3 regions of the Chromobacterium sp. ATCC 53434 genome follow, and region 1 is predicted to be linked to each of the others. Evidence: predicted binding sites of a transcription regulator. Region 1 holds the regulator's gene; each other region holds the start of a gene.

Region 1 (9,642 bases):
CATTTCGAAGAAGGTGTGGTGGCGCGCGGTGTAGCCGACGTTTTCCAGGTCGTTGTGCTTGCCGCCGGCGCGCAGGCATTTCTGGCTGGTGGTGGCGCGGCTGTAGTCGCGTTTCTCGAAGCCGAGGAATACATCCTTGAACTGCACCATGCCGGCGACGGTGAACATCAGCGTCGGGTCGTTGCCGGGGATCAGGCTGCTGGAGGGAACTACCTGGTGGCCTTTGGAGGCGAAGAAATCCAGGAATTTCTTGCGAATTTCAGAGGTTTTCATGATTTTCGGTCAATTTTCAAAATCTGGTCCGGGCGCCGTGCCGGGACGAATCCATTGATTGTGTCAAGCCGGGGCCTGGCTGGCAAGCGCTTCGCAGCGCCGCTTCAGCGCCTGGTTCATTTGCAGCAAGCCTAGGCGAGCGCGTTCCAGCGGCCCGTCGCCTATCAGCGGCAGCAGGAGGCCGGAGAAATCCTCGCGGTGATGCAGCCGGGTGCCGCCGTCGTCCAGCGCTTCCAGCCGGAAGCGGCGCTCGCCGTCGAGCAGGCCGGGCACCAGCCATTTTCGGCGCCAGGCCAGCAGGCTGCCGGCGGCGAACTCGATCAGCCGCGGCCGGAAGGTCTGGTGGCGGCCGCCCGGCGGATGGACGGTGGCCACCAGGCTGGCGCCGGTCTCGTGACGGCCGTGCAGGCCGACGATGAACGGATTCCACTCCGGGTAGCGCCGCCAGTCGATCAGCACCTGCCACACCCGCTCCGGGCTGACGGCGATGTCGATCTCGGTGGCGATGCTGCGCGTTGCCATGGCTCAGTCCTCGTAGAAGTCGTCGTCCGCGCCGCCGGCGAGCACCCGGCGGATCACGTCGGCCGGAAAGCCGCGCTGCGCCAGGAAACGGTATTGCTTGGCCTTCTCCGCCGCGTCTGCCGGCAGGCGGCCGAACTTCTTGCGCCATTGCTCTCTCGCGCTGGCCAGGTCGTCCTGGCCGGACAGCGCCTCGCGTATCGAGTCGTCGGCGACGCCGCGCTGGCGCATTTCCTGCGCCAGGCGCCGGCTGCCGAACTTGGCGCCCTTGCTGGCCGCGAACTGGTGGGCGAAGCGTTCGTCGGACTGCCAGTCGGCGGCGGCCAGCTCGTCCAGCGCCGCGTTCAGCTCGTCCTCGCTGTCGGCAAAAGGCGCGAGCCGCCGAACCAGTTCCCGCCGGGTGTATTCCCGGCGGGACAACAGTTCGGCGGCCCGCGCCTTCAGGCTTTTGCCTGTCGCCGCCATCAGGCGTCGAGGGCGTCGTCGGCGAACTCTTCGTCGCCCTGGCTTTCGTTGATCTCGATCTTGACGCCGACCGCTTCGCGGATCTTGCGCTCGATCTCGGCGGCGATCGCCGGATTGGCCTTCAGCCACTCGCGGGTGTTGTCCTTGCCCTGGCCGATCTTCTGGCCGTTGTACGCGTACCAGGCGCCGGACTTGTCGATGAAGCCGTGCTTGACGCCCAGCTCGATGATTTCGCCCTGGCGGGAGATGCCCTCGCCGTACAGGATTTCGAAATCGGCCTGGCGGAACGGCGGGGAAACCTTGTTCTTCACCACTTTGACGCGGGTGTCGTTGCCGATCACTTCCTCGCCCTTCTTGATGCCGCCGGTGCGGCGGATGTCCAGGCGCACCGAGGCGTAGAACTTCAGCGCGTTGCCGCCGGTGGTGGTTTCCGGGTTGCCGAACATCACGCCGATCTTCATGCGGATCTGGTTGATGAAGATCACCAGGGTGTTGGTGCGCTTGATGTTGCCGGTCAGCTTGCGCAGCGCCTGGCTCATCAGGCGGGCTTGCAGGCCGACGTGGCTGTCGCCCATCTCGCCTTCGATTTCAGCCTTCGGCACCAGCGCGGCGACCGAGTCGATCACGATCAGATCGACGCCGCTGGAGCGCACCAGCATGTCGCAGATTTCCAGCGCCTGCTCGCCGGTGTCCGGCTGGGAGATCAGCAGGTCGTCGACTTTGACGCCCAGCTTTTGCGCATATTGCGGGTCCAGCGCGTTTTCGGCGTCGATGTAGGCGCAGGTGCCGCCCAATTTTTGCATCTCGGCCACTGCTTGCAGACACAGGGTGGTCTTGCCGGACGACTCCGGGCCGTAGATTTCGACCACGCGGCCGCGCGGCAGGCCGCCGACGCCCAGCGCCAGGTCCAGGCTCAGCGAGCCGGTGGAGACCACCTGCAGGTTTTCGTTGATCTGGTTGTCGCTCATGCGCATGATGGAGCCCTTGCCAAATTGCTTTTCAATCTGGGAGAGGGCGGCGGCCAGCGCCTTGCTCTTGTCTTCGGAAGCCATGCTGTCTCCAATGGGGTGTTCGGACCAATGATGGGGGCGATTATCGCAGAAAACCAGAGAGCGAACAGCAGCTTGCGGCCGCGGTTTTCGTGCCATGGTCCTAAAGCCCCGCCACGTCCCCTTTTGGAGCGGTGAAGGATGTGTACAATGGGGTCATGATGAACGAACGCGCCCAACATCTGCTGAAGACGCTGATCGAACGCTACATCGCCGACGGTCAGCCGGTCGCTTCCAAGACCCTGTCGCTGCTGCCCGGCATCGAGCTGTCGCCGGCATCGGTCCGCAATGTGCTGGCCGATCTGGAGGGCATGGGCCTGATCGCCTCGCCGCACACCTCGGCCGGCCGGGTGCCGACCGCGCGCGGCTATCGGCTGTTCGTCGACAGGCTGCTGACGATACGGCCGCTGGACGAGCTGTCGCGCCACGAGCTGGAGGCCAATCTGCAACCGGGCAGCCCGCAGCGCATCGCGCAGGCGGCGTCGTCGCTGCTGTCCGAACTGACCAGTTTCGCCGGCGTGGTGCTGACGCCGCAGCGCAGCGACGTCGCCTTCCGCCAGATCGAATTCCTGCGCCTGTCCGAACGGCGGGTGTTGATGATCTTGGTGACCTTGGACGGCGACGTGCAGAACCACCTGCTGCTGACCGAGCGCGATTACACGCCGTCCGAGCTGGTCGAGGCCGGCAACTTCATCAACCAGCACTACGCCGGGCAAGGGCTGAGCGCCGTCGCGCTGCGGGTGGAGAGCGAGCTGAGGCAGTTGCAGGGCGACATCGCCGAGCTGATGGCGGCGGCGGTGAAACTGGGCCAGCAGACGCTGGAGCAGGGCAGCGAGGACGTGGTGGTCAGCGGCGGCTCGCGCCTGTTCCAGGTGCACGACCTGTCCGACGACCTGTCCCGGCTCAGGGAGCTGTTCGGCGTGTTCGAGCGCAAGACCGAGCTGTTGAAGCTGTTGGCGCAGGGGCGCGGGGCGCAGGGGGTGAACATTTTCATCGGCGAGGAGTCTGGAGTAGTGACGCTGGACGAATGCTCGGTGGTGACCGCCCCTTATTGCATCAACGGCCAGGTGGTCGGCACGCTGGGCGTGGTCGGCCCGACCCGCATGGCCTACGAGCGGGTGATTCCCATCGTCGACATCACCGCGAGGCTGGTCGGCAACGCGCTGTCCTTCCGCGACTGAGTCCGCGCCCGCGCCATCCCGACATTCCGACAAGAGAACGAGCAAAATGATGAACCCTATTCCGAAACTGGCCGGCGCGGCCATCCTGGCGGCCCTGGCGTTCGCCGCCCAGCCGGCGCTGGCCGACGCGGCCTTTCTCGGCCGCCCCGACGTGCAGCGCTATATCGATGAGCAAGTGGCCGGCGGCCAGTTCAGCCGCCCCGAGCTGGAGGCGGTGTTCGCCAATGTCGAACTGAAGCCCAACATCATCCGGATACTGGACAAGCCGTCGACCTCGCGGCCGTGGTACCAGTTCCGCGCGTCCACAGTCAACGACAAGCTGATCGCCGACGGCGCGGCCTTCTGGCAAACCAACGCCGACGCGCTCGCCCGCGCCGAGCGTCAATACGGCGTGGCGCCGGAGGTGATCGTCGCCATCCTCGGCGTCGAGACCCATTACGGCCGCAACACCGGCAGCTTCCGGCTGGTGGATTCGCTGTCGACGATAGGCTTCGACTACCCGCGCCGCGCCGACTACTTCCGCGGCGAGCTGACCCAGTTCCTGCTGCTGGCCAAGGAGGAGGGCAAGGACCCGTTGACGCTGAGAGGCTCGTACGCCGGCGCGATGGGCCTGCCGCAGTTCATGCCGTCCAGCTACCGCAAGTGGGCGGTGGACTTCGACGGCAGCGGCCACCGCGACATCTGGAACAATCCGCACGACGCGATAGGCAGCGTCGCCAACTACTTCCAGCTGCACGGCTGGCGGCACGGCGACGACATCGTCGCGCCGGCCAGCGTGGCGCCGGGCGCCCAGGTGGACAAGCTGCTGGCCGACAAATTCAAGCTGCACTACACGGTGGGCGAGTTGCGCAAGATGGGCGTGGCGCCGCAGGCGCCGCTGGCCGACGACGTGCCGGCGGTGCTGTTTTCGCTGGAAACCTCGCCCGGCGTCACCGAGTACTGGCTGGGCCTGAACAACTTCTACGCGATCACCCGCTACAACCGCAGCACGCTGTACGCCAAGGCGGTGCAGGAGATCGCCGGCCAGGTGCGCCAGCGCTACTACGCGGCGCTGGCGCAGCGGCCGGAGCCGGCCTCGGCCGGGCTGTAGGCGGCAGCGGCCGTCCCCGACACCGGCGCCGCCCCGCGGCCGCGCCGGTGAAACCTGTCGCCTTGCGCGGCAATTGCCATTAAAATCCGCCCCCATGAGCTATCAAGTCCTTGCCCGCAAGTGGCGCCCCAAGCGTTTCGCCGACCTGGTCGGCCAGGAGCACGTGGTCCGCGCCCTCAGCAACGCCCTCAAGGAGGCGCGGCTGCATCACGCCTATCTGCTGACCGGCACCCGGGGCGTCGGCAAGACCACCATTGCCCGCATCCTGGCCAAGAGCCTGAACTGCGAGACCGGCACCACGGCCGAGCCCTGCGGCGAATGCCAGGCCTGCCGCCAGATCGATACCGGCCGCTTCGTCGACCTGCTGGAGATCGACGCCGCGTCCAACACCGGCATCGACAATATCCGCGAGGTGCTGGAGAACGCCCAGTACGCGCCGACGATGGGCCGCTTCAAGGTCTACATCATCGACGAAGTGCACATGCTGTCGAAAAGCGCGTTCAACGCGATGTTGAAGACGCTGGAGGAGCCGCCGGCCCACGTCAAATTCATTCTGGCCACCACCGACCCGCAGAAGGTGCCGGTGACGGTGCTGTCGCGTTGCCTGCAGTTCTCCTTGCGCAATATGACGCCGCAGCAGGTGTCGACCCATCTGGCCCACATGCTGGACGTCGAGGGCATACAGTACGAGGCCCCGGCGCTGGCGCTGCTGGGCCGCGCCGCGTCCGGCTCGATGCGCGACGCGCAGTCGCTGCTGGACCAGGCCATCGCCTACGGTCTCGGCGAGGTCAGGGAAGACGGCGTGCGCGCGATGCTGGGCGCGGTGGACCGCCGCTATCTGTTCACGCTGCTGCAGGCGCTGTCCGCCGCCGACGGCGCGGCGCTGATGGCCGAGGCCGACAGCCTGGCCGAGCGCGGCGTCAGCTTCGATTCCGCGCTGTCCGAGCTGGCGGTGCTGCTGCAGCAACTGGCGCTGGCGCAGACGGTGCCGACGGCGCTGGCCGACGACGAGCCGGAGCGCGAGACGATTTTCGCGCTGGCCGACGCCATCGCGCCGCAAGATGTGCAGTTGTACTACCAGATCGCCATCCACGGCCGCAAGGACCTGGCGTTGGCGCCGGACGAGCATGCCGGCTTCAATATGACGCTGTTGCGGATGCTGGCCTTCCATCCGGCCAGGGCGCCGGCGGAAAGCGCCGCGCCGACGCGTCCGGCCGCGCCGGCCCAGTCGCGCCCGGCATCGGCTTCCGCATCCGCCGCGTCGGTCGCCAGCGCCTCGGTGCCGGCGCAGCGCGGCATGTCGCCGGCGGCGCGCGCGTTGCAGGCCGCCGGTCTGAACGGCAAGCCGCGCGCGGCGGCCGAGCCTGTCCCGGCCGTCGAGCCGGAACCCGAGCCCGCGCCCAGGCCGAAGCCGGCCGCCGTCGAGCCGGCTCCGGCGGCGCAGCCCGAGATTCGGTCCGAGCCGCAGCCGGCGCCGGTCCAGGTCCGGCCCGCGCCGGCGGCTCAGGACGAGGAGAGCGAGCGCGACGATGACGACGAGGTTGTCGACGCGCCGTGGTCCGACGACGACGCGATGCCGGCCTATATGCAGCCGCCGCCGCTGGAGGACGAGCCGTCCGCGCTTATCGCCTACGACTTCGACGGCGACTGGCAGCGGCTGGTGGCCGACCTGGGCGTCAAGCTCGGCGCGGCGCGGATGCTGGCGCACAACGCGGTGCTGAAGCGCTGGAGCCAGCAGCGGCTGGAGTTGGCGGTGCCGGAGAGCTTCCGCCACATGAGCGGACGCGATTACCAGGAAAAATTGAAAGCCGCGTTGGCCGAACGTTTCGGCCATCCGGTGGAGTTGACGGTGACGGTGGAGGAGCTGGGGATGGAAACCCCGGCGATGACCGACGCCAGGCTGCGTCAGGAGCAGCTGGCCGTCGCCCGAGAATGCATGCAAAACGATCCGGTGGTGCAGCAGATGGTGCGCGAGTTGGGCGCCACGCTGCTCATCGAGACCATTCAACCCGTACAGGAGTGACCGCGATGTTCGGTAAAGCAGGAATCGCCGGCCTGATGAAGCAGGCCCAGCAAATGCAGGAAAACATGAAGAAGGCCCAGGACGAGCTGGCCCAGGTGGAAGTGGAGGGCCAGTCCGGCGCCGGCATGGTCAAGGTCACGATGAGCTGCTCGCACGACGTCAAGCGCGTCGCCATCGACGACAGCGTGATGGACGACAAGGAAATGCTGGAAGACCTGATCGCCGCCGCGTTCAACGACGCGGTGCGCAAGGTCGAGGCCACCACCCAGGAGCGGATGTCCGGTTTCACCAACGGCCTGAATCTGCCGGCCGGGATGAAGCTCCCGTTCTGATCCCAGGCCCGGCGACGGGCCTTTTTTGTCGGAACCGCCGTGTTCGGTCACTTCACCATTCGCAGCCGTCTGCCGTGCCCGCCGGAAACGGTCTGGGCCGACGCGCTTAGCCGGCGCGGCATCAATGACGAGTTTTTCCCGTGGCTGCGGATGCGGCTGCCGGCGGGCGAGCTGCCGGCGCGGCTGGACGGACCGACGCGCCTGGGCCGCTGCTGGATGCTGTTGTTCGGCTGCCTGCCCGTCGAGTGCGACGACCTGACGCTGCTGCGTCTGGAGCCGGGCGTCTTCGACGAGCGCTCCCGCATGCTGGGGCAGCGCGTCTGGTGGCACCGCCGCCGCGTGACGGCCGTTGCCGGCGGCTGCGAAGTGGTGGACCGGGTGGCCTTCCTGCCGCGTTGGCGGGCGATGCTGCCCTTGTGCCGCCCGCTGTTCCGGCTGGTGTTCGCCTGGCGCCATCGCCGGCTGCGCCGGCGCTACCGTTGAAACGATGTCCTGTGTAGGTTGATCCCGTGTCGATGAAGAACCCTCCCGCGCTTGAACAATTGATCGCCTCGCTGAAGGTGCTGCCCGGCGTGGGGCCGAAAACCGCCCAGCGCATGGCCTTCCACCTGCTGCAACGCGACAAGAAGGGCGCGGACAAGCTGGCGCGCGCGCTGGACAAGGCCTTGACCCAGCTGATCCACTGCCAGCGCTGCAACACCTTCAGCGAGGCCGAGCTGTGTCCGATCTGCGCCGACGAGGCGCGTCGCCAGGACCTGCTGTGCATCGTCGAGATGCCGGCCGACTTGATGATGCTGGAGCAGGCCAAGTGTTTCGACGGCCTGTATTTCGTGCTGATGGGGCGGATTTCGCCGCTGGACAATATCGGCCCGAAGGACCTGCATCTGGACAAGCTGCTGACGCGGGCGCTGGACGGGCGGGTGGGCGAAGTGGTGATCGCCACCAACTTCACCGCCGAGGGCGAGGTCACCGCCCACATGCTCGGCGAGCTGTTCAAGGACCGCGGCCTGGCGGTGACCCGCATCGCGCGCGGCATGCCGGTCGGCGGCGAGCTGGAGTACGTCGATCTGGGCACGCTGGCGCAGGCGGTGCACGAGCGCCGCGGCGTGTGAGGATTGCCGCGTCATCGCCGCTTCGCTAGAATCGGCGCCACCATACCGTTTTATTCCCAGGAGTCCTGTCGAAATGAACAAGTGATGCCCGGATGCTCTTCGCATCCCCGATTCGTTCCGCCGTCCGGCGCGTGCGAGCGTGCGCATTGCCTGTTTTCGACAATTTGTTCTGATGCCTGCCGTTTTCAGCCGGCGTCGGGGGCTTCCGCGCAGCGCGCGCCGGCATTGATTTCCATTCCTCGACGGGAGGACAAGATGCCCGATGCCGTTCAAGACGATATTTTCCATTACAACCAGGCCGCCTGGGACCGCCAGGCCGCAGCCGACTGCGAGTGGTCGCGTCCGGTCGACGCCGACGCCGTCGCCGAGGCCCGGCTGGGCCGCGTGCTGGCCAGGCTGACGCCCGGCCCGCTGCCGGCCGGCTGGCTCGACGACGCGCGCGGCCTGGATATCCTGTGCCTGGCCGGCGGCGGCGGCCAGCAGGCGCCGCTGCTCGCCGCCGCCGGCGCGCGGGTGACGGTGCTGGACGCGTCAAGCGAACAGCTGGCGCGCGACCGCGAGGTGGCCGAGCGCGAAAACCTGACGCTGCGGCTGGAGCGCGGCGATATGCGCGATCTGTCGCGCTTCGCCGACGCGAGCTTCGATTGCGTGTTTCACCCGATCTCCAATCTGTACGTGCCCGACGTCGCGCCGGTGTGGCGCGAGTGCTGCCGCGCGCTGCGGCCGGGCGGCCGCCTGCTGGCCAGTTTCTACAATCCGGCGCTGTTCGTCGCCGATCGCGATCCGGCGCTGCTGGAGCAAGGGCTGATCCGGCCGCGCTTCCCGATTCCGTATTCCGATCTCGAGCATCTGCCGGCGGAGGCCCTGGCGGCCAAGCGGGAGCGGGGTGAGGCGCTGGTCTTCGGCCACAGCCTGGCCGCGCTGGTCGGCGGGCAGGCTGCGGCCGGCTTGCTGATCGCCGGCTTCCACGAGGACTGGCAGCCCAGGCCGCGCTTCCTGATCGAACGCCATCTGCCGGCCTTCATCGCGACGCTGGCCGTCAAGCCGGCGTGAGCCGTAAAAAAAGCCCGCCGGGAAACCGGCGGGCTTTTCTCGCATCGGACCGACTCAGTCGCCGCTGACGATGTCGACGCCCTTCGGCGGCGTGAAGGCGAAGCGCGACGCCGGCAGGCTGACATTCTGCTGCGGCTTGCCGAAGCGGATGCGGGTGTCGTTGCCGAAGCTGTCGGTCAGCTCCATCTCGACCAGCGCGTTGTCCTTGAAGCCCATGCGGATCGCGCTGAAGGTGTTGTCCTGCTTCTTCGGGCTGGCGGCCAGCCACTCGATGTCGCCCTGCTTGCCGGCCTCGTTCAGCTTGTAGCTGCGTTCGATCTCGTTGCTGCCGGCCAACAGCGCCGCCGGGCTGGAGCCCAGCGCCGCGCCCTGCGCCTTGCGCGTCGCCTGGGCCAGATCCTGGTCATAGATCCACAGCGTCTTGCCGTCGCCGACGATCAGCTGCGCGTACGGCTTGGTGTATTCCCAGCGGAACTTGCCCGGACGGGAGATTTCCAGGCGGCCGCTGGCCTCCTCGCGCTTGTTCTTGCTGGAGACGGTCTGGC
Region 2 (9,642 bases), 840 kb from region 1:
CGAGCGTTCGGTGGCGCGGGGCAGGATCAGGAACTCCTCGCAGCTGGCCAGGCGCTCGCTCAGATAGGAAAAGTTGGCCCGTCGCGCGTCGATGAACCGTTCCAGCTTGCCCAGCTGCGCCAGCGCACAGGCGGCCTGCATGTCGGTGATCTTCAGGTTGTAGCCGAGGTGGCTGTAGGTGTATTTGTGGTCGTAGCCGAGCGGCAGGCTGCCCAGCTGCCAGCCGAAGCGCTTGCCGCAGGTATTGTCGCAACCGGGCGCGCAGTAGCAGTCGCGGCCCCAGTCGCGGAACGATTCGACGATTTTCCTCAGCTGCTCGCTATTGGTGAACACCGCGCCGCCTTCGCCCATGGTGATGTGGTGCGCCGGGTAGAAACTCAGCGTGCCGATATCGCCGAAGCTGCCGACCAGCCGGCCGTCGTAGGTGGAGCCGAGCGCGTCGCAGCAGTCCTCTATCAGCCACAGGCCATGGCGGTCGCAGATGTCCCGCACCGCGGCCAGGTTGTACGGATTGCCCAGCGTGTGGGCCAGCATGATGGCCTTGGTCTTCGGCGTGATCGCCGATTCGATCAACTCCGCCTTGATGTTGTAGGTGGGGATGTCGACGTCGATCAGCACCGGCACCGCGCCGAACTGGAGTATCGGATTGACGGTGGTCGGAAAACCGGCGGCGACGCCTATCACCTCGTCGCCCTTGCGGATCGCGCGCTCGCCCAGTTGCGGCGAGGTCAACGCCGAGAACGCCAGCAGGTTGGCGGACGAGCCGGAGTTGGTGGTCAGCAGGTGCTTGACGCCGAGGAATTCCGCCAACTGCTTCTCGAAGCGGGTGTTGAAGCGGCCGGTGGTGAGCCAGCCGTCCAGCGACGCCTCCACCATATGTTGCAGCTCGGCGCCGTCTATGACTTTGCCCGACGGCGGAATCACCGTCTGGCCGGGCACGAAGGGGCGGGGGGCCAGCGCGATGCCGGCGTACTCTGCCACCAGTTCGGCTATTTGTCGGCGCAGCTGTTGCGCTTTTTCTTCCATATCGCATCCAATCTGTACAAGCGGGCGCCGAAGCCGGCGCGTCTTAAAATCGTGAACGTGGTGGATCAGTCCGTGGCCGCGAGCTGGAAATCGGCGATCTGTTCGAGACAGACCGCGCGCATGTCGGCGCCGGCCCGGTGGCCGCGGTGCCAGTCGCAGATCCGTCGCAGCGCGTCCGGCAGCGCCCAGCGCGGCCGCCAACCCAGGCGCTGTCTCGCCTTGGAACAGTCCAGTTTCAGGTAATGGGCCTCGTGGACGGCGGCGTCGTCGTGTTGAACCCGGTAGCCGCTGCCTTCGCCCCAGATTCGCGTCATTTCGGCGGCGATCCATTCCACGGTGCGGGCGTCGTCTTCGCAGGGGCCGAAGTTCCAGGCCGAGGCGAATTCGGGACCGTGCCGGTACAGCTTCTCCGCCAGCAGCAGATAGCCGGCCAGCGGCTCCAGCACATGCTGCCATGGCCGGACGGCCGCCGGATTGCGGATGGACAGCGGCTGGCCGGCCGAGATGGCGCGGATGAAGTCGGGGATCAGCCTGTCCTGGGCCCAGTCGCCGCCGCCGATGACGTTGCCGGCGCGAGCGGTGGCGACGGCGACCCGGTGTTCGCCGAAGCGTTCCGGATGGAAGAAGGAGTTGCGGTAGGCCGCGGTGACCAGTTCGGCACAGCCCTTGCTGCTGCTGTACGGGTCGTAGCCACCCATGGCCTCGTTCTCGCGGTAGCCCCACGGCCACTCGCGGTTTTCATAGCATTTGTCGCTGGTGACGCATACGACGGCGCGCACCGTCGGCGTCGAGCGCACCGCCTCCAGCAGGTAGACGGTGCCCATTACGTTGGCGGCGTAGGTATCGACCGGCTTGTCGTAGGATGGCCGGACCAGCGCCTGCGCCGCCAGATGGAGCACGATGTCGGGACGAGCCCGGGCCATGGCCTCGCGCAGCCGCTCGGGATCACGGATGTCGGCGATGACGGACGCCTGCATCGCGTCGCCGACGCCGGCGGCCTCGTATAGGCTGAGACCGGGAGGGGCCTCCCGCGCGTAGCCGGTGACCTCGGCGCCGAGGGCGTGCAGCCATAGGGCCAGCCAGCCGCCCTTGAAGCCGGTGTGGCCGGTCAGGAAAACCCGCTTGCCGCGCCAGAAGTCGGGATTCATTCCCAGACCTTCCACGGGGCTCGGCCGGTTTTCCACAACTCTTCCAGATGCAGCTTGTCGCGCAGCGTGTCCATCGCGTGCCAGAAGCCGTCATGGCCGAACGCCGCCAGCTGTCCCTGTGCCGCCAGTGTTTCCAGCGGCTCTTTTTCCCAGACGCAGCTGTCGTCGGGAATCAGGTCTATCACCGACGGCGACAGCACGAAGAAGCCGCCGTTGATCATGCCGCCGTCTCCCTTGGGCTTTTCCTGGAAGGTGGAGACCATATGGCCCTGGATGTCGAGCACGCCGAAGCGGGCCGGCGGATAAACCGCCGTCAGCGTGGCGCGCGCGCCGTGGGTCTTGTGGAAGTCGATCAGCTGGCCGATGTGGATGTTGGCGACGCCGTCGCCGTAGGTGAAGCAGAAGGCGTCCTCGTCCTGCAGATATTTGCGCACCCGTTTCAGGCGGCCGCCGGTCATCGTGTGCTCGCCGGTGTCGACCAGCGTCACGTGCCAGGGCTCGGCGTAGCGCTGATGCACCTCCATCCGGTTGTTCGACATGTCGATGGTGACGTCGGACATGTGCAGGAAGTAGTTGGCGAAGTATTCCTTGATCACATAGCCCTTGTAGCCGCAGCAGATCACGAAGTCGTTGATCCCGTAATGGGAGTAGATTTTCATGATGTGCCACAGTATCGGCTTGCCGCCGATTTCCACCATCGGTTTCGGCCGGGCTATCGTTTCCTCGCTGATTCGGGTGCCGAGGCCACCGGTAAGAATGACGGCTTTCATCTCGATACTTCCTCCCTGGACGGAATTCCGGAAATGGGTGCGCCCGCCCGCTCAAGGATGCGGCGGCTGCGTATCGTTGCTATGTAAAGGCGCGTATGAATTTATGACTGGCCGCGCATGCGGTCGTTGGCGCGTGGCTGCGGACGGAATGTCTGTCGCAGGGGAAATGATTGCCGGCAGACGGCGCTCGGACGAAGAGGAGGCGGCATGGCGCAGGAAGCGCTGCCCTCGTGGAATGCGGCTGGACTGATCGACATGGCTTGCAAATCCCCCTGTGCAATTGGCAATGCAGGTTCTGGATCGTTCGGCTGTCTTCCGACGGATTGTCGGGACGAGCTTGTTTTATTTGCAGCGTAAACGTATGTCAGGCAGATGCTTTTTCAGGGATGAACGCAGCGCTTTTGTTTCCCTGCTTGATTATTGTTTTCTTCGTTTTGGAACGCGGTCGTTTTTACCGACTCTAATCGGATTTATAGCACTCTCCGCATGATTTGACCTGCCAATCGTTGGCGCCGGACATTGTCGACGCATGCGATTGCCATTTTTGCCTGCGGAGTCACGCTTCCAGCCGGAGCCGGTGATTGTCGCTTATTTTTCCTGAACCGGGTGGCATTCCCCCCCTGACCAAACGCCCAGGGCGACGGTCTTGCGTCGGCAGCGAAATATCGCGCGGTCGCGCGGCGTTTTTGCCCGACATGCGCCACCGGTGCGCGTCAGCGCCGGAGCCGTCCCGCTTGTCGCGCCGCTTTCATTCGGATAAGACGCCAGCATTCGTGAGGAGGATAGGGTAAATCGACTTCGAAATCGGATGCAAGAGGCGATTGGCGCGCGCTTGTTTTGGCTGCGCGGGTTTGCCAGCTTATAATGCGGCGGCGCATGCGGGAGATTGAGCATGCGCGGTATCGGGTTGAATGTCTGTATGCATGGGTTTGCTGCGGTAATGGGCTTGCGCGTTGGCGGCATGGCCGGCTGGGCGGGAGCTTTTTGTTTGCGACATGGTCATATCGGTTGTTTGGACGCAGGTATGGGTCCCGGTGGAGGTATTGGCGGTTCTGGTGTGGCAGGGGGGATGACCCATCGCGCCGCCGGCCCCGGACTTTCTCAATCTGAACTGTCGGCGAAAACTTATGCTACAAATTCTGATAATTTCGACTTTTCTATCGTTGTTCGTCGCGATGTTCCTGATTCACTTCAGCCATCTGCACGAGCGCTTCACCTCCGATCACGACCTGGGCGGGGTGCAGAAATTCCATGCGCTGCCGGTGCCCAGAGTGGGCGGGGTGCCGCTGGCGGTGGGCTTGCTGGGCGGTTGCTGCGTGCTGGCCTGGCTGTTGCGTGATCTGGACATCCTGTTGCTGCTGGCCGTGGCTTTGCCGGCTTTCTGCGCCGGCCTGGCCGAGGACATGACCAAGAAGATCGGTCCGCTGCCGCGGCTGTTGGCCACCTTCGTATCGGCGGCATTGGCCTATTTCGCCTTGGGCGCCGGGCTGACGCGGCTCGACATTCCGTTTCTGGACTCGCTGTTGAGCCATTTCGCCGTGCTGTCCTTTCTGCTGACGGTGGTGGCGGTCGGCGGCGTCGCGCACGCGGTCAACATCATCGACGGCTATAACGGCCTGTCCGGCGTGGTGGCCATTTTCATCTTCCTGGCGATGGCCTATGTCGCGTTCAAGGTACAGGACCCGCTGTTGCTGGGCGTCTGTTTCGCGATGATAGGCGCGATCGCCGGCTTTCTGTTCTGGAACTTCCCGCGCGGACTGATCTTCGCCGGCGACGGCGGCGCCTATCTGGTGGGCTTCATGATCGCCGAGGTGGCGGTGTTGCTGGTGGCGCGCCATCCGCAGGTATCGCCGTGGTTTCCGATGCTGTGCGTGATCTACCCGGTGTTCGAGACCTTGTATTCGATCTACCGCAAGAAATTTCTGCGCGGCATGTCGCCCGGCATGCCCGACGGCCTGCATCTGCACATGCTGGTGTACAAGCGGCTGGTGCGCTGGATGGTCGGCTCCAAGGACGCGATGCACCTGACCTTGCGCAACAGCCTGACCTCGCCGTATCTGTGGGCGCTGTCCAGCATCTCGGTGGTGCCGGCGATGTTGTTCTGGCAGAGCACCCAGGTGCTGGCCGCCTTCTGCCTGCTGTTCGTGATGGCCTATATGGCCGTCTACCGGATGATCATCCGTTTCCGCACGCCGCGCTGGCTGGTGTTGCGGCGTTCCACGACGGTCCGCTGAGGCCGTTGTTTCCGGAGGGGCGGCCGCCCCTCTTGAAAACCCCCCGCGTCGTCCCTATTATTAGCACTCGCGATGGTCGAGTGCTAATCCGCTTGACCGCTACCCAGATAGATTTTGGTTTTCAACTCTCAAACAGCCACCGCATTAGGAGAGATCAATGGCAATCCGTCCCCTGCACGACCGTGTTGTTATCAAGCGCCTCGAGGCTGAAGAAAAGACCGCTTCCGGTATCGTTCTGCCGGGCGCCGCGGCCGAGAAGCCGGACATGGGCGAGGTCCTGGCCGTTGGTAACGGCAAGATCCTGGAAAACGGCGAGCGCCGTCCGCTGGAATTGAAAACCGGCGACAAAGTGATTTTTGGCAAGTACTCCGGTCAGACCGTCAAGGTCGACGGCAATGAAGTCCTCGTGATGCGCGAGGAAGACATCATGGGCATCGTCGAGTAATCCGACCCTGATCCGATCACTTTAAAGACAGAATTCTGGAGAGTTAAGCATGGCAGCTAAAGACGTTAAGTTCGGTGAATCCGCCCGTACCAAGATGGTGGCCGGCGTCAACATCCTGGCCGACGCGGTCAAGGTGACCCTGGGCCCGAAAGGCCGCAACGTGGTGCTGGACCGCTCCTTCGGCGCGCCGACCATCACCAAGGACGGCGTGTCGGTCGCCAAGGAAATCGAACTGAAGGACAAGTTCGAGAACATGGGCGCCCAGATGGTCAAGGAAGTGGCTTCCAAGACCTCCGACGTGGCCGGCGACGGTACCACCACCGCTACCGTTCTGGCCCAGGCCATCGTGCAGGAAGGCATGAAGTTCGTCGCCGCCGGCATGAACCCGATGGACCTGAAGCGTGGCATCGACAAGGCCGTGGTGTCGCTGGTCGGCGAAATCGCCAAGATCGCCAAGCCGTGCGCGACCTCCAAGGAAATCGCCCAGGTGGGTTCCATCTCCGCGAACTCCGATTCCGACATCGGCGAAATCATCGCCAATGCGATGGAAAAAGTGGGCAAGGAAGGCGTGATCACCGTTGAAGACGGCAAGAGCCTGAACAACGAGCTGGACGTGGTGGAAGGCATGCAGTTCGACCGCGGCTACCTGTCCCCGTACTTCATCAACAATCAGGACAAGCAGATCGCCGCTCTGGACAATCCGTTCATCCTGCTGTTCGACAAGAAGATCTCCAACATCCGCGACCTGCTGCCGGTGCTGGAGCAGGTGGCCAAGTCCGGCCGTCCGCTGCTGATCATCGCCGAAGACGTCGAAGGCGAGGCGCTGGCCACGCTGGTGGTGAACACCATCCGCGGCATCCTGAAGGTCGTCGCCGTCAAGGCTCCGGGCTTCGGCGACCGCCGCAAGGCCATGCTGAACGACATCGCCGTGCTGACCGGCGGCGAAGTGATCGCCGAAGAAGTCGGCCTGACCCTGGAAAAGGCCACTCTGGACCAACTGGGCCAAGCCAAGCGCGTTGAAGTGGGCAAGGAAAACACCACCATCATCGACGGCGCCGGTCAAGCCGCCACCATCCAGGCTCGCGTCGGCGAGATCCGCAAGCAGATCGAAGAAGCCACTTCCGACTACGACCGCGAGAAGCTGCAAGAGCGCGTGGCCAAGCTGGCCGGCGGCGTTGCCGTGATCAAGGTTGGCGCCGCCACCGAAGTGGAAATGAAAGAGAAGAAGGCCCGCGTCGAAGACGCGCTGCACGCGACCCGCGCAGCCGTTGAAGAAGGCGTGGTGCCTGGCGGCGGCGTGGCCCTGCTGCGCGCCCGCGCGACGCTGGAAAGCTTGAAGACCGACAACGCCGAGCAGGAAGCCGGCGTCAAGATCGTGCTGCGCGCGATCGAGGCTCCGCTGCGCCAGATCGTCAAGAACGCCGGCGACGAGCCGTCGGTTGTCGTCAACAAGGTGCTGGAAGGCAAGGGCAACTTCGGTTACAACGCCGCCAGCGGCGAATACGGCGACATGCTGGAAATGGGCGTGCTGGACCCGGCCAAGGTGACCCGCTCCGCGCTGCAACACGCGGCTTCCGTAGCCGGTCTGATGCTGACCACCGACTGCATGATCGCCGAGCTGCCGGAAGACAAGCCGGCCGCAGGCATGCCGGACATGGGCGGCATGGGCGGCATGGGCGGCATGATGTAAATCGAGCCGTGCAGGCGGGCATGTTCGCATGCCTGCCAAAACAAACAGCCCCGCGGCGCAAGCCTGCGGGGCTGTTTGCTTATGGGGCTGCGACTCAGCCCCTCAGCGAGGCGAACGGCGCGCCGGCCTGGTCCTTGGCCGACAGCGTCGGCGCGCCGCTCAGCGGCCAGGCGATCGCCAGCTCGGGATCGTCCCAGGCGATGCTGCGCTCCAGCTCCGGATGCCAGTAGTCGGTCGTCTTGTACAGGAATTCCACGTCGTCGCTCAGCGTCAGGAAGCCGTGGGCGAAGCCGGCGGGAATCCACAACTGGCGCTTGTTGGCGGCGCTCAATTCCACGCCCGCCCACCGGCCGAAGGTCTCGGAGCCGGGACGGATGTCGACGGCGACGTCGAACACCGCGCCGGCGACGACGCGCACCAGCTTGCCCTGCGGATGCGGGTCCAGCTGGTAGTGCAGGCCGCGCAGCACGCCATTGCCCGAGCGGCTGTGGTTGTCCTGCACGAAGGTCACGGCATGGCCGATGGCCTGTTCGAAGCGCTGGTGATTGAAGCTTTCGAAGAAAAAGCCGCGCTCATCGCCGAATACCTTGGGCTCGATGATCTTGACTGCGGGAATGTCGGTATCGATTACGTTCATGTGTTCCGTCCGGGATTTAGTTCGCGAGCATCGCCTGCAGGTAGCGGCCATAACCGGTCTTCTGCAGCGGCTGGGCCAGGCGCATGACCTGCTCCGCGCCTATCCAGCCCTGGCGGAAGGCGATCTCTTCCGGGCAGGCGACCTTCTGGCCCTGGCGGTTTTCTATCGTGGCGATGAACTGGCCCGCCTCCAGCAGCGACTCGTGGGTGCCGGTGTCCAGCCAGGCGTAGCCGCGTCCCATGGTTTGCACCGTCAGCTGTTCCTGTTGCAGATAGTGGTTGTTGACGTCGGTGATCTCCAGTTCGCCCCGCGGGGACGGCTGAATGTTCTTGGCGATCTCGACGACCTGCGGATCGTAGAAGTACAGGCCGGTCACCGCGTAGTTCGACTTCGGCTGCGCCGGTTTTTCCTCGATCGACAGCGCCTTGCCCCGCTGGTCGAATTCGATCACGCCGTAGCGCTCCGGATCGCTGACGCGGTAGGCGAACACCGTCGCGCCGTCGTCCTGGGCGTTGGCGCTCTGCAGCAGCGTCGAGAATTCATGGCCGTAGAAGATATTGTCTCCCAGCACCAGCGCCGACGGGCTGCCGGCGAGGAAGGACTCGCCGATCAGGAAGGCCTGGGCCAGGCCGTCCGGGCTCGCCTGCACCGCGTATTGCAGATTGATCCCCCACTGGCTGCCGTCGCCGAGCAGCTGCTGGAAGCGGGGCGTGTCCTGCGGGGTGGAGATGATCAGGATGTCCTGCAGGCCCGCCAGCATCAGCGTGCTCAGCGGGTAGTAGATCATCGGCTTGTCGTAGATCGGCAGCAGCTGTTTGCTGACCGCGATGGTGGCCGGATACAGCCGGGTTCCGGAGCCGCCCGCCAGAATGATGCCTTTGCGTCTCATGATGGTTTTCCTTTTATCCGCGCGGAGCGTGGTTGTCTTCGGCCGGCAGCAGCTGGGCCAGGACCTGGTCTACGCCGGCCTGCCAGGCGGGCTGTTCGATGCCGAACGTCTGTTTCAGCTTGTCGCAGCACAGCCGGGAATTGGCCGGGCGTTTGGCCGGCAGCGGGTATTCGCTGCTGGGAATGCCCTCGATGCGTTCCGGGTCCAGCGCCAGCGGCAGGCCCAGGCCGGCCGCGCGCTTCAGCAGATAGGCGGCATAGCCGCGCCAGCTGGTTTCGCCTGCGGGCGCGAGATGGTAGGTGCCGCAGGCGAATCCGGCCGGCGCGGCCAGGTATTGCCGGATCAGCTCGGCGGTCACGTCGGCGATCCAGGCGGCCGAGGCCGGCGCGCCTATCTGGTCGTCTACGACTTTCAGCGCAGGCCTTTCCTGCCCCAGCTTCAGCATGGTCTTCAGAAAATTGCCGCCATGGGCGCCGAACACCCAGCTGGTGCGCAGAATCAGGTGGGACGAGGTCTCGCGGCGCACCGCCTCCTCGCCGGCCTGCTTGCTGCGGCCGTAGGCCGATTGCGGAGCCGTCGCATCGTCTTCGCGCCACGGCCGCTGGCCGCCGCCGTCGAAGACGTAATCGGTCGAGTAGTGCACCAGCAGCGCCCGATGCCTGGCGGCCCAGTGGGCCAGGACGCCGGGCGCGACGGCATTGACCGCCTGGGCGGCGGCCTCGTCGCTCTCGGCCCGGTCCACCGCGGTATAGGCGGCCGGATTGACGATGATGTCGGGCCGGAACCGTTCTAGTGCCTGCTCG
Region 3 (9,642 bases), 1.0 Mb from region 1:
ACGTCACCGTGATCGCGCAGCAGGGCGGCGACTCCGCCGCCGTCTGCTATGACGCGATCCAGGCCGCCGTCGCCCGCGGCATCGACATCGTGCTGGCCGACACCGCCGGCCGGCTGCCGACCCAGCTACACCTGATGGAGGAAATCAAGAAGGTGAAGCGGGTGATCCAGAAGGCGCTGCCGGACGCGCCGCACGAGGTGGTGCTGGTGCTGGACGCCAATATCGGCCAGAACACCGTCAGCCAGGTCAAGGCCTTCGACGACGCGCTGGGTCTGACCGGCCTGATCCTGACCAAGCTGGACGGCACCGCCAAGGGCGGCGTCATCGCCGCCATCGCCAAGCAGCGGCCGATTCCGCTGCGCTTCATCGGCGTAGGCGAAAGCATAGACGACCTGAGGCCGTTCGACAGCCGCGACTACATCGACGCGCTGTTCGAATAAGCGCCTCGGCGGCCGCCGGGAGCGGCCGCCCTTCTCAGCCCAAACAGCGGGAAATCACCACATGATACAGTTCGACCAGGTCACCAAGCGCTATCCCGGCGGCAACGAAGCCCTGAAGAACCTGTCCTTCACGATAGAAACCGGCGAAATGGTCTTCCTCGCCGGCCACTCCGGCGCCGGCAAGTCGACGCTGCTGAAACTGATCGCCGGCATCGAGCGCGCCACCAGCGGCGCGGTGCTGGTCAATGGCCAGAATCTGTCCAAGCTGCGCGCCAGCCAGGTGCCCTACGTGCGCCAGCATCTGGGCATGGTGTTCCAGGACCACAAGATCCTGTTCGACCGCAGCGTGTTCGACAATGTGATGCTGCCGCTGGACATCATAGGCTTCGACCGCCGCGACGCCGCCAAGCGGGTGCGCGCCGCGCTGGACAAGGTTGGCCTGCTCGGCAAGGAAAAGAGCATGCCGATACGGCTGTCCGGCGGCGAACAGCAACGGCTGTGCATCGCCCGCGCCGTCGTGCACCGCCCCAGCATCCTGCTGGCCGACGAACCGTCGGCCAATCTGGACCGCGCCTACGCGCTGGACATCATGGAATTGTTCAAGTCCTTCCATCAGGTCGGCGTCACCGTGCTGATTTCCGCGCACGACGAAACGCTGATGGAAGATTACGGTCGCCGCATCATCCGCCTGAGGGAAGGACAGTTCGCCGCATGAAACACTTTCTCTATCTGAACTGGCAAAGCGCCAAGCAGGCGCTGATCAAGATTCTGCGCCAACCGTTCGGCAGCCTGCTGACGCTGCTGATGCTGGCGCTGGCGCTGGCCCTGCCGCTGTCGCTGTACCTGACGGTCAGCAGCGTGCAGGACTGGGTGGGCCGCCTGACCGCCACCCCGCAGATCACGCTGTTCATGGAACTGACGTCCGAACAGGCCGACATCGCCGCCGTGCAGAGCACCTTGGCGCACCATCCCAAGGTCAAGGGCTTCACCTTCGTCGGCAAGAACAAGGCCCTGCAGGACCTGGAGACGCGCAACGGACTGTCCGGCCTGTCCGACGGCCTGGACGGCAACCCGCTGCCGGACGCCTTCGTGGTGAATCCGAAGTCGCTGGAACCGCGCGAGCTGGAAATGCTGCAGAAGGAGCTGTCCGGCCTGCCGATGGTGGAGATGGCGCAGTTCGACGCCCATTGGGCCAAGCGCCTGTACGGCATGGTGGAGATGGGCAGGAAGCTGACCTGGTTCCTGGCGGCCGCGCTGGGCCTGGCGCTGGTGCTGGTCACCCACAACGCGATCCGGATGCAGATCCTGGCCCGCCAGGACGAGATCGCCGTGTCCAAGCTGATCGGCGCCACCGACAGCTTCATCCGCCGCCCCTTCCTGTACCACGCGATGTGGCAGGGGGTGTTCGCCGCGCTGCTGGCCTGGGGCCTGTCCTGCTGGCTGGCCGCGTCGGCCAATCCGGCGATACGCGAGTTCGCGATACTGTACGGCGAACGGGTGGAACTGCGCGTGCTCGATCCGCAGGAGCTGGCGGCGCTGATCGCCATCGCCGCGGTGCTGGCGATACTGGGCGCGCGGCTGGCCGCCGACCATCATCTTCGCAAGGCTGAGCCGCAATAAATATGCCGGGTGAAAGGTTTCCACTATCGCGTCGATTGCCAAATATCATTGACCGGGGAACCTTTCCTTGCTAGCACTCTCCATACTCGAGTGCTAACATAGCACTACCCAAGGAGGTAGCCATCGCAATGAACACAACATTTGCTCTTCCGGTCCCGTCCACCAGCGGCAGCCTGGAGCAGTACATCCAGGCGGTGAACAGCGTTCCGATGCTGTCGCCGGAGCAGGAAACCGAGCTCGCCACCCGTTTCCAGGAAGAAAACGATCTGGAAGCGGCGCGGCAGATGGTGCTGTCGCATCTGCGCGTGGTGGTATCGGTTTCGCGCGGCTACGCCGGCTACGGCCTGCAGCAGGCGGATCTGATCCAGGAAGGCAATATCGGCCTGATGAAGGCGGTCAAGCGCTTCGAACCGGGCCGCGGCGTGCGCCTGTTCTCGTTCGCCATCCACTGGATCAAGGCCGAAATCCACGAATTCATCCTGCGCAACTGGCGCCTGGTGCGCATCGCCACCACCAAGCCGCAGCGCAAGCTGTTCTTCAATCTGCGCAGCATGAAGAGCAGTTTCTCGGCGCTGTCCGAACAGGAAGCCAAGTCCATCGCCGAAGACCTGGGCGTCAAGCCCGAGGAAGTGCGCGAGATGGAAATCCGCATGAACGGCCAGGACCTGTCGCTGCTCGCCGACAGCGACGACGAAGACAGCTACGCGCCGATAGACTGGCTGGCCGACAGCCACAGCGAGCCGACCCGCGCGCTGGAGCGCCGCGCCTTCGATCGTTTGCAGTCGGAAGGCCTGGAATACGCCTTGTCGGCGCTGGACGCCCGCAGCCGCCGCATCGTCGAGGCCCGCTGGCTGGCCGACGACAGCGGCTCGACGCTGCACGAGCTGGCCGCGGAATTCGGCGTGTCGGCCGAACGCATCCGCCAGATCGAGGCCAAGGCGCTGTCCAAGATGAAGACCGCGCTCAGCGAGGGCGTGGTGCTGGACAACTGATCCCGCCGCCCGCAAACAAAAAGCCGCTCGAGATTCGAGCGGCTTTTTTCATTTCCCCGCCGGCGGCGGGGAGCCTTGCCTCACTCCTGCAGCGTGCGGAACTTGGCCGGCAGCCTGTCGTAGGCTTCGCGGCTGATCCTGCGCAGCGGCTCCCAGGCCGGGTCCTGATCGCCCAGCGTCTCCAGGAATTGGCCGGCATAGGTCGGGAACGAGGCCAGCGTGGTGCGCAGCGTCTGTTCGGCCTTCGCTTGCTGGCCGGCCAGGATTTCCATCTGCGCGCGCTTCAGCATCACGTCCGGATACGGACGGAAGGCGGTCAGCTTGTCCTCCAGCGCCAGCTTCTGCCGCAGATTGTCGCGGTTGATCGGCAGATAGTCGTCCAGCGTGTACAGCGCGTGGTAGGCGAACAAGGGCTTGGTGTCGACGATCGCTATCAGGCGCTCGGTGCGCTTGGCGTCCTTCTGCGCGTTGCCGGTCGGCGTGTACAGATTGACCAGCTCCCAGAACATCGGCGTGGTGCTGATCGACAGCCAGCCCACCCATGCCAGCGCCGCCAGCAGCGGCAGCCGCAGCGGCCAGGCCGCGGTCTTTTCGTCGCGCGGCGCCATCGCGGCGAACAAGACCAGCATCGCCAGGAAATAGTAATACCACAGCGGGTATTCCAGCATGCTGTGGGTCAGCGTCACCGCCAGGCAGCCCAGCGCCAGCACGCCTTCCGGCTCGGCGCGGCGGCGGAAGAACGGCAGCAGCACCCAGACGAAGCCGCCCAACACCAGCACGGTGGCGACGCCGCCCATCTCGGCCAGCAGTTGCAGCACCAGATTGTGGGCATTGGTGAACAGGCCGCTGTTGTAGCCGGCGGCGGCGAATTGCGGCAGCTGCTGCAAACGCACGCTCTCGGCGGCGTACTGCGACCAGCCCACCCCCCACAGCGGGTGCGCCTGGAAGGTCATCCAGGCCTTGTGCATCTCGGTGAAGCGGCGCGCGCCCATATCGTCGCCGTTGGCGGCCAGCCGCGCGACGCCGGAGGCGTTCTCCACATCGGCGTGGGTCAGCAGCGACACCAGGTGGTTGACCAGCGGCAGCGCGAACTGGGCGGCCAGAACGACCGCGCAGACCGCCGACATCGCCGCCAGCAGCCGGCGCGAGGTCTCGTTGCGGTTGCGCCACCACCACAAGGCGGCCAGCGCCGCCATCGCCAACAGGTAGAGCAGCGTGGTGCGCGAACCGGCCCAGGCCAGCATCAGCGCCATCCACAAGGTCAGTGCCGTCAGCCAGCCTCGGCCCAGCCGGCCCACCGCGAACAGGTAGACGCCGGAGATCACCGACCACATCAGATAGTGGGCGTACTGATTGCGCTGGCCGATGTGGCCGAAGATGTTGGTGGTCGGATGCGAGCCGTCGTAGAACAGGCCCAGCACCGGCGCCAGGCCGGTCAGCTGGGCGGCGCCTATCAGCGACTGCACCAGGCCGCCGACAATGATGGCGCGCGCCAGCCACACCGCGAACTCGCGCTCGCCGAAGGCGCTGCGCAGCGAGGCGGTCATCGAGGCCAGCAGCGCCAGCGCCAGCCAGCCCAGCGCGGTGGCGTAGCTCATGCCGGGGAACATCAGGCTGACGAATTGCGGCTGCAGGCCCCAGATGGCCGCCAGCAGCAGGCACCACCAGCCGGCGCGCGGCATCGCGTCGAACAGGCGGCCGGTGGGCAGCAGCAGCGCGCCGGCTGCCAGCAGCAGCCAGATCACGTTGATCTCGCCGAACCACTGCGGCAGCGGCACGAAGTGTACGCGCGAGGCGAACGGCACGATGGCGATCAGGCACACGGCCAGCAATGCCAGGCGTTCGGAAATTTTCTGAAAAGTCATGGCGGATCAGATGTTGGAACGGCAAAGCCGGCAGCATACCGCATGCGCCGGCCGGACAAAACCCGTCAAGTGTTTCCAACGCTTACAAACGTTCAAAACAGCGGTTTTCTGGTGACCGGCGCGGCCACCGCCTCCACCGCCGCCAACCGCGCGCCGTCGGTATAGGCGCCGTGCCGCAGATAGATCGTCTTGACCCGCGCCGCCAGCTCCGCCAGCGGCCTCACCTCGGGCTCGTTCCAGGCCCGCAGGCTGGCCTCCAGCTTCATCACCTCGTCCGGGTAGTTGGCGATCGCCTGCTCCAGCGTGCGCCTGGCCGCTTCCTGCTGGCCAGCCAGCGCCTGGCACACGCTCAGCCGCTGCAGCACCGCGATATACGGCTGGTTCTCCGCCAGACTCTGGTAGAACGGCAGCACCACATCCAGGTGCCGGCGGCTGGGCAGCAGGTAATTGCCCATCACCATCGCGCCGGCGTCCGCCCACAACGGATTGAGTTCCACCTTGGCGATGTAGTCGACGCGGCGGATATTCTCGGCCGCCGACTGGCTGGGACCGCTGTAGACCACCAGTTTCCAGAAGATGAAGGCCCCGCTGACGATGTGCAGCGCCATCAGCGCGCCGGCGCCGCCGCAGGCCAGCCGCAGCACGGCGGTGCGGGTCGGCAGCCGCCAGGTCGGCGCCGGCCCCAGCGTGCACACCGTCACCAGCATCGCCAGGAAGGGCAGATACCACAATGGGAACTCGAACATGCTGTGGATCAGGATCATCATCGCGATCGCCAGCAGCAGCAGGTTTTCCGGGCTCTGCCGCCCGCGGCCGAAGAAGGGCAGCAAACAGACCAGCAGCCCCGCCACCGCGAGCAGCGCGCCGCTGAGGCCGGTCTCGGCCAATAGCTGGAAGATCAGATTGTGGCTCTGGGTGAACAACACCCCTTCCGGATACTTCGGCAGGCCGCCGTAGGCCTCCAGCCATACCGACTGCGCCGGGTAGCGCGCCAGGCCGACGCCGAACCACGGATGCTCGCCGAACACCATCCAGGCCTTGGTCCACTCGATGCGGCGCCGCGCGCCGAAGCCGGCGTCCAGCATCCGCTCAGAACCGCTCTGCGCGTGTATCGGCAGGCCCAGCCGGTTCAGCGCCCAGACGATCTCTTCATTGAACAGCTGCACCAGCGCCAGCACGATCATCGCCGCGATCAGCGCCCGCAGCATCCGCAGCAGCGTCTCGTCCCCGCCGCCGCGCCGCTGCCAGAACCAGGCCAGCAGGCACAGGCCCAGGCCATAGGCCAGCGGCAGCCGCGCGCCGGACCAGGTGAGGAACAACAGCTGGAACAGCACCAGCGCCGCGCAGAAGCCGGCGCGCAGCCGGCCGCGGCCGTACAGATAGCACGAGGCCACCACGCTCCAGCTCAAATACTGCGCGTATTGATTGCGCTGGCCGACATTGCCCATCACCTCGGTCGGCGCCAGCGCGTTGAACATCACCAGCCCCTCGCAGCGGCGCGCCAGGTCCAGCAGCTGTATGCCGCCCAACACGATCTGCAGGCAGCTGCCCAGGATCAGGCAGGACGCCAGTATCTCGCAGACGCGTGTCAGATCCGGCCGGACGCGGTTGGCCAGAAACATGGCCAGCAGCAGCATCACCGCCAGACTGGCGATGCCGAGAATGGCCGGCTGGTAATTCCGCAGCAGCAAGCCATTGCTCAGCGACAGCAGCATCAGCAGCGCGGCCAGCGCCGGCGCCGAGGCGGACAGCCGCACCGCGCCGCCGCCGCGGATCGCGAACAGACCGCCTACGCCGACCGCCAGCACCACGAAGGCATTGGTCCACCAGTCCTGCAGCGGCGTGAAGCGCAGGCAATTGAGAAAGGGAAAGACGAAACAGCAGCAAAAAAAGACGTATAGCGGGAAATCATTTAGGCCGGCCTTGCCGGCCGGCTGGGTTTGACTGTCCATCTGCGCCATCCGCGATCGAATGGGGTGATTATACCCATGCGCCCGTCAAGCGGCGCGCGCCGGGGCCTACTGCCTGCAGGCGGTCGGCACCCAGTTGGCCTGCAACTGCGAGCCGGCGGCGATCGCCGTGGTGCCGGAACCGGTATAGGTGCAGGACCACGTCATCGTGCCGGACCCCGGCGTCGGCACCAGGTCCAGCAATCCGCCGCTGGATACCGTGCTGTTGTAGGTGATCTGGATCACGCCGCTGGCCAGCACCGCCACCTGGCTGACGGCGTTGCCGGTGATAGACGCCGCGCTGGCCAGGCCGTAGGAGGTGTTGTACGGCGAAGTCCCGGTGCTGGCGTAGGCGTTCTTGCTCGAGTAGTACTCGCCGATGGCGGTCTTGGCGGCGTCGGCCAGCGCCAGGCCCTCGGTGACCCGCGCCCGCCTGACGTAGTCCTGATAGACCGGAATCGCCAGCGCGGCCAATATGCCGACGATGGCGACGACTATCATCAGTTCGATCAGGGTAAAGCCTCGTTGCTCGATTCTGCTCTGCATGTGCGCGCTCCCGTCGTAGTCTCCGGATGACGGCGGCCGGCGCCGGAAAAGCGAGAGGCACCGCAGTGCCTCTCGTCGCGCCGGCCGTCAATCCATGCTTACTGACGGCAGCTGGTCGGCACCCAGTTGGCCAGCAGCTGCGAACCGGCGGCGATCGCGGTGGCGCCGGAGCCGGTATAGGTGCAGGCCCAGGTCACCGAGCCGGAAGTGATGGCGGGCACCAGGTCGAGCAAGGCCCCGCTGGACACCGTGCTGTTGTAGGTGATCTGGATCACGCCGCTGGCCAGCACCGCCACCTGACTGACCGAGTTGCCGGTGATCGACGCCGCGCCGGCCAGGCCGTAGGAGGTGTTGTACGGCGAGGTGCCGGTGGTGGAGAAGGCGTTGTTGGACGAGTAGTACTCGGTGACGGCGGTTTTGGCCGCGTCGGCCAGCGCCAGACCTTCCGTCACCCGCGCCCGCTTGGTGTAGTCCTGATAGGCCGGAATGGCGATGGCGGCCAGAATGCCGACGATGGCCACCACGATCATCAGCTCGATCAGGGTGAAGCCCTGCTGAATCTGTCTTGTCTTCATGTTGAACTCCCGGGTTGCCAAGCTTTAGCCAAATTCGGATCGGACCGCCGGCCGATGCCGGAACGCCTCTCCGCCTCTTCCCTTACATGCGCGCAAGCCGGGCCGGAGGGCCCGCGATTGTTGTGGTTGGATACAGAGCAGGAAACATGCCAGCCGGCTGCAAGCGGCTTTGCCGCGGCGATGACGACGACTAACCTGCCGCCGATCGGCACAAGTTGACGTTTTTCGTCACATCGAAGCGGCGGCGCCGGCTGTGCTAGCATCGACCATCCCCATTTCAGGAGCCCACCGCATGAGCAACCAAGCCTGGCTGGAGCGCAGCTTCGCCGCCGTCTGGCATCCTTGCACCCAGATGAAACGCCACGAGCGGCTGCCCATCGTTCCGATCGCCTCCGCCGACGGCGTCTGGCTCAGCGACTTCGACGGCAAGCGCTATCTGGACGGCGTCAGCTCATGGTGGGTCAATCTGTTCGGCCACGGCCATCCGCGCATCAAGGCGGCGATACGCCAGCAGCTGGACAGCCTCGAGCACGTGATGCTGGCCGGCTTCACGCACCGGCCGGTGGTGGAGCTGTCCGAGCGGCTGGCCGCGCTGTCCGGCCTCGGCCACGCCTTCTACGGCTCGGACGGCGCCAGCGCCACCGAGATCGCGCTGAAGATGAGTTTCCACTACTGGAAGAACGTCGGCCGACCGCAAAAAACCCGCTTCGTCAGTCTGGAGAACAGTTATCACGGCGAAACCGTGGGCGCGCTGGCGGTCACCGACGTGCCGCTGTTCTCGTCGACCTACGCCGAGCTGTTGAAGCCGGCGCTGCGGACGCCGTCGCCGGACGCACGCCAGGCCGCCGACGGCGAGACCGCCGCCGACGTCGCGCTGCGCGCCGCCCGCTCGCTGGAAAACCTGCTGGCCAAGCGCGGCGACGAAATCGCCGCCGTCATCGTCGAACCGCTGGTGCAGGGCGCGGCCGGCATGGCGATGTACGACCCGGTCTATCTGAGCGAGCTGCGGCGGCTGTGCGACCAATACCAGGTGCACTTGATCGCCGACGAGATCGCCGTCGGCTTCGGCCGCAGCGGCAGCTTCTTCGCCTGCCAGCAGGCCGGGATCACACCGGACTTCCTGTGCCTGTCCAAGGGCATCACCGGCGGCTTCCTGCCGCTGTCCTGCGTGCTGACCCGCGACGAGATCTACCAGGCCTTCTATCACGACGAGGTCGCGCGCGGCTTTCTGCACTCGCACAGCTATACCGGCAACGCGCTGGCCTGCGCGGCCGCGCTGGCGGTGCTGGACATCTTCGAGGACGAGCGGGTGCTGGAGCGCAACCGCGCCAAGGCCGCGGAATTCACCGCCAGGATGGCGCCGCTGGCCTCGCGGCCGGAAATCCGCCATTTCCGCCATTGCGGCATGATCTGGGCATTCGACGTCGACACTTCGCGGTCGGACTTTGCATTGGCTTTTTTTTCGGCCATGCTGAAACGCGGATGCCTGTTGCGACCGATAGGAAAAACGGTCTACTTCATGCCGCCGTATACGCTGAACAACGAAGAGATGGACTGGCTGGTGGAGGCCAGCTGCGCCGCGCTGGACGAAGTGCTGTCCGGCGCCGGGGATATCGGACACGATCCCGCCGCGCTGCCCTGAAACGGCCGCGACC

What was found. Region 1 encodes HrcA, which represses chaperone genes, less so after heat shock. Its sites were predicted from a motif close to ATTAGCACTCGNNNNNNNCGAGTGCTAAT; they were not measured.
Region 2: groES (co-chaperone GroES) is a predicted target of HrcA. The motif match lies at 5,238-5,266, and genes of this name have one in related genera.
Region 3: rpoH (RNA polymerase sigma factor RpoH) is a predicted target of HrcA. The motif match lies at 2,130-2,158, and genes of this name have one in related genera.

What each region holds. Positions count from the first base shown of each region.
Region 1 covers NZ_CP025429.1:3,230,996-3,240,637, reverse strand. The annotation lists gene alaS (alanine--tRNA ligase) at 1-273, opposite strand, end outside; gene CXB49_RS14450 (SRPBCC domain-containing protein) at 337-795, opposite strand; gene recX (recombination regulator RecX) at 799-1,257, opposite strand; gene recA (recombinase RecA) at 1,257-2,309, opposite strand; gene hrcA (heat-inducible transcriptional repressor HrcA) at 2,468-3,487, shown strand; gene mltB (lytic murein transglycosylase B) at 3,534-4,577, shown strand; gene dnaX (DNA polymerase III subunit gamma/tau) at 4,672-6,600, shown strand; gene CXB49_RS14420 (YbaB/EbfC family nucleoid-associated protein) at 6,606-6,932, shown strand; gene CXB49_RS14415 (hypothetical protein) at 6,972-7,415, shown strand; gene recR (recombination mediator RecR) at 7,448-8,044, shown strand; gene CXB49_RS14405 (class I SAM-dependent methyltransferase) at 8,300-9,097, shown strand; gene lolA (outer membrane lipoprotein chaperone LolA) at 9,152-9,642, opposite strand, start outside.
Region 2 covers NZ_CP025429.1:4,074,252-4,083,893, reverse strand. The annotation lists gene rfbH (lipopolysaccharide biosynthesis protein RfbH) at 1-1,026, opposite strand, end outside; gene rfbG (CDP-glucose 4,6-dehydratase) at 1,092-2,174, opposite strand; gene rfbF (glucose-1-phosphate cytidylyltransferase) at 2,171-2,944, opposite strand; gene CXB49_RS18005 (glycosyltransferase) at 4,072-5,178, shown strand; gene groES (co-chaperone GroES) at 5,336-5,623, shown strand; gene groL (chaperonin GroEL) at 5,673-7,313, shown strand; gene rfbC (dTDP-4-dehydrorhamnose 3,5-epimerase) at 7,408-7,950, opposite strand; gene rfbA (glucose-1-phosphate thymidylyltransferase RfbA) at 7,967-8,839, opposite strand; gene rfbD (dTDP-4-dehydrorhamnose reductase) at 8,853-9,642, opposite strand, start outside.
Region 3 covers NZ_CP025429.1:4,272,630-4,282,271, forward strand. The annotation lists gene ftsY (signal recognition particle-docking protein FtsY) at 1-440, shown strand, start outside; gene ftsE (cell division ATP-binding protein FtsE) at 502-1,155, shown strand; gene ftsX (permease-like cell division protein FtsX) at 1,152-2,060, shown strand; gene rpoH (RNA polymerase sigma factor RpoH) at 2,189-3,052, shown strand; gene CXB49_RS18985 (PglL family O-oligosaccharyltransferase) at 3,133-4,917, opposite strand; gene CXB49_RS18990 (PglL family O-oligosaccharyltransferase) at 5,010-6,869, opposite strand; gene CXB49_RS18995 (pilin) at 6,936-7,412, opposite strand; gene CXB49_RS19000 (pilin) at 7,511-7,987, opposite strand; gene CXB49_RS19005 (adenosylmethionine--8-amino-7-oxononanoate transaminase) at 8,280-9,629, shown strand.